One region of the Phyllobacterium sp. P5_D12 genome, then DNA from elsewhere that is predicted to be linked to it. Evidence: riboswitches for the same ligand, from Rfam matches in the RefSeq annotation. Region 1 holds a riboswitch; the other holds the start of a gene.
The links. Region 1 has a riboswitch for cobalamin ahead of ACXJ5O_RS06105 (ABC transporter ATP-binding protein). Riboswitches for the same ligand answer to the same signal wherever they lie in the genome.
Positions count from the first base shown of each region.

Region 2: another riboswitch for cobalamin. It lies ahead of nrdH (glutaredoxin-like protein NrdH); the one in region 1 lies ahead of ACXJ5O_RS06105 (ABC transporter ATP-binding protein).

Region 1 is NZ_JBFUMG010000051.1:4,115-8,487, reverse strand. Features, by position in the region: gene ACXJ5O_RS06110 (transglutaminase family protein) at 1-1,478, opposite strand, end outside; cobalamin riboswitch at 2,017-2,228, shown strand; gene ACXJ5O_RS06105 (ABC transporter ATP-binding protein) at 2,497-3,303, shown strand; gene ACXJ5O_RS06100 (ABC transporter substrate-binding protein) at 3,303-4,250, shown strand; gene ACXJ5O_RS06095 (FecCD family ABC transporter permease) at 4,290-4,373, shown strand, end outside.
Region 2 is NZ_JBFUMG010000143.1:4-4,376, reverse strand. Features, by position in the region: gene nrdE (class 1b ribonucleoside-diphosphate reductase subunit alpha) at 1-1,447, opposite strand, end outside; partial or broken gene nrdI (class Ib ribonucleoside-diphosphate reductase assembly flavoprotein NrdI) at 1,417-1,832, opposite strand; gene nrdH (glutaredoxin-like protein NrdH) at 1,837-2,058, opposite strand; cobalamin riboswitch at 2,308-2,531, opposite strand; gene ACXJ5O_RS11750 (TerC family protein) at 2,586-4,160, opposite strand; partial or broken gene ACXJ5O_RS11745 (hypothetical protein) at 4,186-4,373, opposite strand, start outside.

The sequences.
Region 1 (4,373 bases):
GTCGGTTCCGTCAAGCCGCGCTCGAAGACGCGGGCCATGCGACTGCGCTCTTCCGGGTCCTTGAGCTTGGAATTAGAGGGATCGACGTTGGCAGGCAGATTGCCTTCCTTGACGATCCATTCGGCCGGGTCTTCGTAGGCAGGCGTGACCATCTCGTTCTCGACGCCGAGCACCTCGGCCATGCCGGTCAGAAGCTTGCCCGCATCGTCCGGTTGGATCTTTGCCACGCTGTTCTCGGCTGCAATCAGATCCGGATTGACCCAGATCGGCTTGCCGTCCTTGCGCCAGTAGAGCGAGAACGTCCAGCGCGGAAGGCTTTCGCCGGGATACCACTTCCCCTGCCCGTAATGCAGGAACCCGCCCGGAGCGAAACGCTCGCGCAGCCGGCGGATGAGCTTGTCGGCCTTCTCGCGTTTGGTCGGGCCGACAGCATCGGTATTCCACTCGCCGGATTCGAAATCGTCGATCGATACGAATGTCGGCTCGCCGCCCATCGTCAGGCGCACGTCGCGCTCTTTGAGAAACGCGTCCACCTTTTCACCGAGTGCATCCAGCGCTGTCCAGGATTCATCGGAGAATGGCTTGGTGATGCGCGGGTGTTCGGAGACGCGTGTTACACGCATATCGAAGCCGAATTCGACATTCGCGGGTTCCGCCATGCCGGAGATCGGAGCCGCATTGCGATAATGCGGTGTGGCAGCAAGGGGTACGTGGCTCTCGCCAGTCAACAGACCGGATGTCGGATCGAGGCCGATCCAGCCTGCACCCGGCAGATAGACCTCGCACCAGGCATGAAGATCGGTGAAATCCTGGCTCGTGCCGGCGGGCCCGTCCAGCGAAACAAGATCGGGCTTCAACTGGATCAGATAACCGGAAACAAACCGCGCCGCGAGACCAAGATGGCGTAACGCCTGCGCCAGAAGCCAGCTCGAATCGCGGCAGGAACCCGTGCGGACGTCCAGCGTCACTTCCGGCTCCTGCACACCGGTTTCCATTCGAATGACATAGCCAACTTCGCGCTGGATACGCGCATTGAGATCCACGACGAAATTCACGGTGTTTGTCGGCGTGCGATCGACGGTCGCAAGAAAATTCGAGAGCAACGGGCCGATCGGCTCCGGTTTCAGATAGATCGAGAGGTCATCCTTTATGTCGTCGGGGTAAGCGAAGGGCCAGGTCTCGGCGACGGGTTCTACGAAAAAGTCGAATGGATTGTAGACCGTCATGTCGGCGATGAGATCGACTTCGATCTTGAGTTCCGTCACCGGCTCCGGGAAAACGAAGCGCGCCAGGAAATTGCCGTAGGGGTCCTGCTGCAGATTGACGAAATGATTGGCCGGACTGACCTTCAACGAATGGCTGAGAACTTTGGTCCGGGAATGAGGCGCAGGTTGCAGGCGGATCACTTGCGGCCCGAGCATGATCGGGCGGTCATATTTGTAATGGGTCAGATGATAGACTGCTGCGTGAATTGCCATGTCGCCTCAAATTTTTTTCTGAAATGCTTGTCCCCGAAGAACCGTAGCCTACTCCACGCCTTTGTTAAATGTCCCTGCCAATTATTTTAGCACATCAGACCGTTGCCGCATAAACGGGCTTGGCCACACAGCTTGGAAGGCCGCCACGACCTGACGAATGCAACTCTGCATTCGTTGCCGCCAAGACGATCACAGTCACCTTTGTCGCGTTTTGTGAGTGAAGCAGAAAACACCGTGCCAACCGGTGTATCGGAGGCGATAGGCCTCTCCGACCTAGGGCAAGGGCCTTGCTCGCAAGACAGGAGGTGACGCTATGTGGTTTCTACCACTGCGTATCACCCTGGAATTGAAAAAGACCCGGACTGGCTGGCAAGTCACGATCCGGGTCCTATTTCAGCAAACCAGGAAAAGAGAGGCAGGCGAAAGCTTGCCTCTCACTCCAAGACAAAACATAGCATTTCCCTCTATTTTTCCAAGCGGTATCTGCATTTGACTGATCCATCGTTTAATAAACGGATTGCTTTGGGTGCTTTTTCCACTAATGATCGTCACCGATGGTTTCTCCGGCAAGACAACGCTGGAGATGAAAAGGGAACACGGTGAGGCGTACCCAAAAGGGACCGAGACCGTGGCTGCCCCCGCAACTGTAAGCGGTGAGTGAGGCTCAATAGCGCCACTGGTGAAAACCGGGAAGGCCGGGCCAAACCGAGACCCGCGAGCCAGGAGACCTGCCATCAATACTGAAATTCGAACCGGACGGGGTGTGCCGGGAGCGATGCGATGTTTCCCGCTGCAACGGCCCCCTTTCGCGGGTCCGTGCCTGATGGCTACATTGTCCGTTCCCTGATCCCGTCGCTAGCAGATGGACGGGAATGAGCACCCCAAAGATTTTTTCCCGCGTCAGGCCAGTTCTTGCTTTCAGCGCATTGCCTCTCTTTACATATGTTATAACATTACGTATTGGAACAGCTGCGCGCTACGGCTTTTGCCGCGTTTCAGCATCCGGAGGACTTCACTCATGAGTCATATCGTGCTCAACGCCGCCGAGGTGACTTATCGCATCGCCAGCGAGACCCTGGTCGACAAGGCATCCTTGACGATCGAATGCGGTGCACGTTTGGCGATTATCGGACCGAACGGCGCCGGCAAGTCGACCTTGTTACGCATGCTGGCAGGTCTTCTCCAGCCGGCTTTCGGCGATATCACGCTCCGTGGCAAAAGCGTCAGCCATTTGACACCGCTTGAGCGTGCCCGGCAGTTTGCCTTTGTCGGCCAGACCGACACGCCGGAGCTGCAGCTTTCCGTCGAAGACTATGTCTCTCTCGGCCGTATTCCGCATATTGGCGCCTTTACCAAGGCACGGGAACGCGAGATCGTCGTTGAAGCCCTGCATCGCGCGAAGATCGCGCAGTTTTCGCGACGCGCCATCGGATCGCTATCGGGCGGCGAGCGTCAGCGCGTACAGTTGGCGCGGGCCATTGCCCAACAACCGGCCGTGCTTTTCCTTGATGAACCAACCAACCATCTCGACCCCAGGGCGCGCAGCGAGTTGCTGTCACTGGTCGCCGGACTGGACGTGACGACGATCGCGGTCCTGCACGATCTGCCGTTGGTCGCGCCTTTTGCAACGCACGTCGCGGTCATGCATAACGCCCGGGTAGTGGCCACCGGCACCCCCGATGAAACGCTGACGCCTCGGGTTGTCGGCGACGTCTTCAATCTAGACGTTTTGCGCTTGCGCCATCCATCGCAGAACCGCGACCTCATGGTGTTCGAGACGCCAGAACCATCCCTATCAGTCCATCTCTACGTACGGAGCATTTGATGAAAAAGACAATTCTTGCCCTCGCACTGACCGTAGTCTCGACGACCGCTTTCGCATTTCCCGTCACTGTGGACAATTGCGGCAAACCACTGACTTTCGATGCCGCGCCAAAACGAGCCGTGATCCAGGATCTTAATATGAGCGAGATGGCCTTTGCACTCGACCTGCAATCGTCAATGGCCGGTGTGACCGGCATCACAGGTTGGTACAAGGTGGATGACGCCTTCAGGAAACAGCTTGGTCAAATCCCGGAGCTCGCCTCCAAGGAACCGACGATAGAAAACCTCGTCGCCGCCAACCCCGATTTCTTCTTTGCCGGCTGGTACTATGGGATGAAACCCGGCGGTGATGTGACACCGGATACGCTAGCGCCCTACGGCATCAAGACCCTCGTCTTGACCGAGAGCTGCGTGCACCTCGACAAGAATCGCCCCGCCGCCTCGATGGATCTGCTCTATGGTGACATAACAAAACTCGGCAAGATTTTCGGCAAGGAGCAGCAGGCCGAGGTACTGGTTTCGGCCTGGAAGACACAGCTCGCGGAGATCAAAAAGAGAATCAACAGCAGCGGCGAAACCCGTGTTTTTCTTTATGATTCCGGCGAGGACAAGCCCTTCACCGCAGGCAAGTTCGCAATGCCGACGGCACTCATCAGCGAAGCAGGCGGTACCAACATCATGTCAGACATGGAGACGAGTTGGGGCACGACGTCATGGGAAACCGTCGCGGCGCGCAACCCGCAATTCCTTATCCTGCTCGATTATCAGGATGGTGCAGGCTATCAGAAGCTGCTCGATTTCCTCAAAGCGCATCCAGCGATGAAGGAAACCGATGCGGTGAAGAATGAGCGTTTCGTGGCACTGCGCTATGCCGAGCTCACGCCCGGTCCGGCCAATATCGAAGCCATCGGAAAGATCGCCAAGGCCATGCATCCGGAAGCTTTCTGAGTGCAAGCCAGACACCACATTTCGCTCGTGGCAGGGGTGATGCTGGTCATTGCCCTTGCCGTGCTTTCCATCGCCTATGGCTCGACTGTCATACCGTTGAGTGATGTTCTGAATGCCTTCGCC
Region 2 (4,373 bases), on a different contig from region 1:
CGAGATAGCCGTGCAAGTTCATCTGTCCGAGCCCGATCGCATGGCTGTCATCGTTACCCTTTTCGATCGATGGGAGAGACGCGATATGGCTCATGTCCGAAACGGCGGTCAGCGCCCTTATCGACGTTTCAATCGTCTTGCCGAAATCGGCCGAATCCATCGTGGCGGCGATGTTCAGCGAGCCAAGATTGCAGGAAATATCCTTGCCCATATGTTTGTAGGAAAGATCATCATTATATTCGCTGGCCTCGCTCACCTGCAGGATTTCCGAGCAGAGATTGCTCATGGTGATACGTCCGGCAATCGGGTTTGTGCGGTTCACCGTGTCCTCGAACATGATGTAGGGATAGCCGCTCTCGAACTGGATTTCCGCCAGCACCTGGAAGAACTCCCGCGCCTTAATCTTTTTCTTGCGGATGCGGCTGTCCGCGACCATTTCCCGGTATTTTTCCGTGACCGAGATTTCAGTGAAGCTCGCCCCGTAGACCCGCTCCACATCGTAGGGCGAGAACAGGTACATGTCCTCATTGTTCTTCGCCAGTTCGAAGGTAATGTCTGGAACCACCACGCCGAGCGACAGCGTCTTGATGCGGATCTTCTCGTCAGCGTTCTCGCGCTTGGTGTCGAGGAAGCGCATGATGTCGGGATGGTGCGCGTTGAGATAAACGGCGCCTGCGCCCTGCCGTGCGCCGAGCTGGTTGGCATAGGAGAAACTGTCTTCCAGAAGCTTCATCACTGGGATAATGCCGGAAGACTGGTTTTCGATCTGCTTGATCGGCGCACCTGCCTCGCGAATATTTGTAAGGGACAAGGCAACGCCGCCACCGCGTTTTGACAGCTGCAAGGCRGAATTGATGCCTCTTGCGATCGATTCCATATTGTCCTCGACCCTAAGCAGGAAGCAAGATACGAGCTCGCCACGCTGCTTCTTTCCTGCGTTGAGAAAGGTGGGCGTTGCCGGCTGGAAGCGGCCGGAGATAATCTCATCGACCATATCCCGGGCAAGTTGTTCACTGCCCTGCGCCAATGCCAAGGCCACCATGCAGACGCGGTCTTCGTAGCGCTCAAGATAGCGCTTCCCGTCGAACGTCTTCAGCGTATAGCTGGTGTAATATTTGAAAGCGCCGAGGAAAGTCGGGAAACGAAACTTCCTGGCATAGGCATGGTCGACGAGATCGCGGACGAAGTTGAACGAATACTGGTCCAGCACCTCACGCTCATAATATCCCTCGGTCACCAGATAATCGAGCTTCTCCCGCAAATTATGGAAGAAGACAGTGTTCTGGTTCACATGTTGCAGAAAATACTGTTTTGCCGCCAGCCTGTCCTTGTCGAGCTGAATTTTTCCATCCTCGTCATAGAGGTTCAGCATCGCGTTCAGCGCATGGTAGTCCAGCGTTGTTTCGGCAGCACCCTTCAAAGCATAGTCGAGTGTGAGCGTGTCCAAAATCGTTCCAATCCGTGTCTGACATTGTTGACATCGTCCTCGGTACCCAGAAGCTCGACCTGTAGAGATAGGGTACCTGGCATTTTGCAGAGATGATGTTGCCTGCGATCCCGAAGGTCGCACCGAAGTTGCTGTTGCCCGCGGCGATGACACCGCGAAGGTTCGAACGGTTCTCGACAATATTAAGAAAACGGATCACTTGTTTGGGCACCGCCCCCTTGCCGCCGTCTCCCGAATAGGTCGGAACGATCAGGACAAATGGTTCCCGGGTCACGCACTCACCGCACTTGGGGCTGACAGGAATCTGCGTCGAGGGCAGACCGAGCTTGCTGACAAAGCGATGGGTGTTTCCCGACTGGCTCGAGAAATAGATGATTCCGCCCACAGGCCTATACGAGCGCGCTGATCATGTCGGGGCGAAAGCCGGCCCAGTGAGTTTCACCGGCGATCACCACTGGCACCTGACGGTAACCGAGGCTCTGAACCAGTTCGAATGCTGCCATGTCCGCCGACACGTCGACGACATCATATTCCATGCCCTGACGATCAAGGGCCCGGGTCGTCGCTGTGCACTGGACGCAGGCGGGTTTGCTGTAAACGGTGATGTGCATGATTTCCTTGTTGTTTTCAGACATAGAAAGGGTGGCCGGACGACAGCCATTGCCCGTTAATATCGATCGGAAAGGGGATACTTGCTGATGCTTCAGAGGGCTTCCGCCGTCCGACTACTCGCGCTTCAATATATTCAAAAGCCTGAACATGGTTTCACCCCGTGGTTGACTAATTGGAGAGGTTCAGGGGAAGCGGCATGCCGGATATATTCCGCCATATGGTCGCGACCTTCCCGGCACCCCGCCGGTGGACTCGTTTCGACCGAGGCAGGTCTCCTGGCTTGCGGGTCGTCGCACTCGCTCTGCCTTCCCGAAATGGTGCATTTCAGTGGCGTTATCGAACGAATGCTCGCCGCATACAGTTGCGGGGGCAGCTCCGGCTTTGCCAAACCGTCAGGTTCAACGCACCGTATTCCCGTCTTAGCTTTCGATCCTGGAAGCGAATCAAAAGAACCTCGAACACTAGATATGGTATACGAGGTTAAAATGGCGTCAACGAATATGTTTTTCAGTGGAAAAATGCTGGTTTAGATGAACGCTGCCGTTTGCGTCGGGGAAATTCGTACCTTGCCGATATTGCGGCCATCCATCTCGACAATCTCATATTCGAGATCGTCGACGGTGAGCTTCTCACCTTCGGCTGGTATATGACCGAGGTTCCATAAAATATAGCCGGCGAGCGTCGTATAGCGGTCACCCTCATCGACCAGATCACGATCGATAAGCCCGCCAAGACGGCGAATGTCGATATAGGCGTCAACCACCATGCTACCGTCTTCCGAACGTTGAAGGATCGGGCTTTCCTCGCCTTCTTCAGGGAACTCACCGGCGATGGCTTCGAGGATATCTGTTGGTGTGACCACCCCTTCGAACGAGCCGTGCTCATCGAGGATCACGCCCATCTGTACCGATGAACCCCGCAACTGTTCCATGACGCGAAGCACATTGGCGTTTTCATGGAAGATAAGCGGCTGGCGGGTGACCTTTTCCCAATCGATCTTGCCGCCATCGAGAATGGCGAAAAGCAGGTCCTTGGTGAGCGCAACGCCGACGAATTCATCGACGCGGCCGCGGGCAAGTACAACACGGCTGTGGGCGAGGGTGCGAATTTCGGCGAGCAGCTCTTCGTTGGTCTCGTCGAGATCCAGCCATTCCACTTCATTGCGCGGCGACATGATCGAACGGACCGGGCGCTCGACCAGATCAAGTACACCGCGGATCATTTCCTTTTCTTCCGGATGGAAGACATCGCCTGCTGCACTTTGTTCTGCAATCACATCGAGCGTATCGGAATGCGCGGCATCTCCGTTACGGCCGCCGCCGAGCAGCCGCAGGACCGCGCCTGCGGTGCGATCGCGCAGATCCATGGTCGTGATACGCTTTTCGCGGTTGTGACGTCCGACCTGGTTGGCAGCCTCGACAAGCACAGAGAAGCCGATGGCGGCGTAGAGGTAGCCCTTCGGGATGTGGAAACCGAAGCCTTCGACGATCAGACTGAAACCGATCATCATCAGAAACCCGAGGCAGAGAATGACGACAGTCGGATGCTTGTTGACGAACGTCATGAGCGGCCTGGATGCGAGCATCATCACACCTACGGCAATGACGACCGCGATCATCATGACCTCGAGATATTTCACCATGCCCACGGCTGTGATGACACTGTCGAGCGAGAAAACGGCATCGAGCACAACGATCTGGGCAATGACCTGCCAGAACACCGCATGGGCTACATTGGTTTCCTTGGCCGACATATGGCCTTCCAGCCGCTCGTGCAGTTCCATAGTGCCCTTGAACAGCAGGAAGATGCCGCCGAGGATAAGGATGATATCGCGTCCGGCAAAATCCAGCCCAGCGACGCTGAACAGAGGTCGCGTCAGTGTGACTACCCATGAAATGGAGGCAAGCAGCAGAAGCCGCATGACCAGAGCCAGCGACAAGCCGACAAGCCGCGCACGGTTGCGTTGATGCGGAGGCAGTTTGTCGGCGAGGATCGCTATGAAAACGAGATTGTCGATGCCGAGCACGATCTCCAGCACGACAAGCGTGGCAAGACCAATCCAGGCGTTGGGGTCGGCAATCCAGTCCAGTGTCCAGTCCATCGGGCTGTCGGGTCCTTAAATAGATTCAGCGTGCAGCGGCGTCAGCGATTGACGCTGCGGCGCAGGCAAAATAACGGGATGGGGAAATCACAGGAACTTTTTGCTGACGCTGCACATGCAGGGTCAGCATGCTTCGCAAGTCCGGACTTGGAGGCTCTTCAGATTGATCGTCCGGCATCGATGCGCGGTCAGTCCCTGTTTGACTGGCTGTCA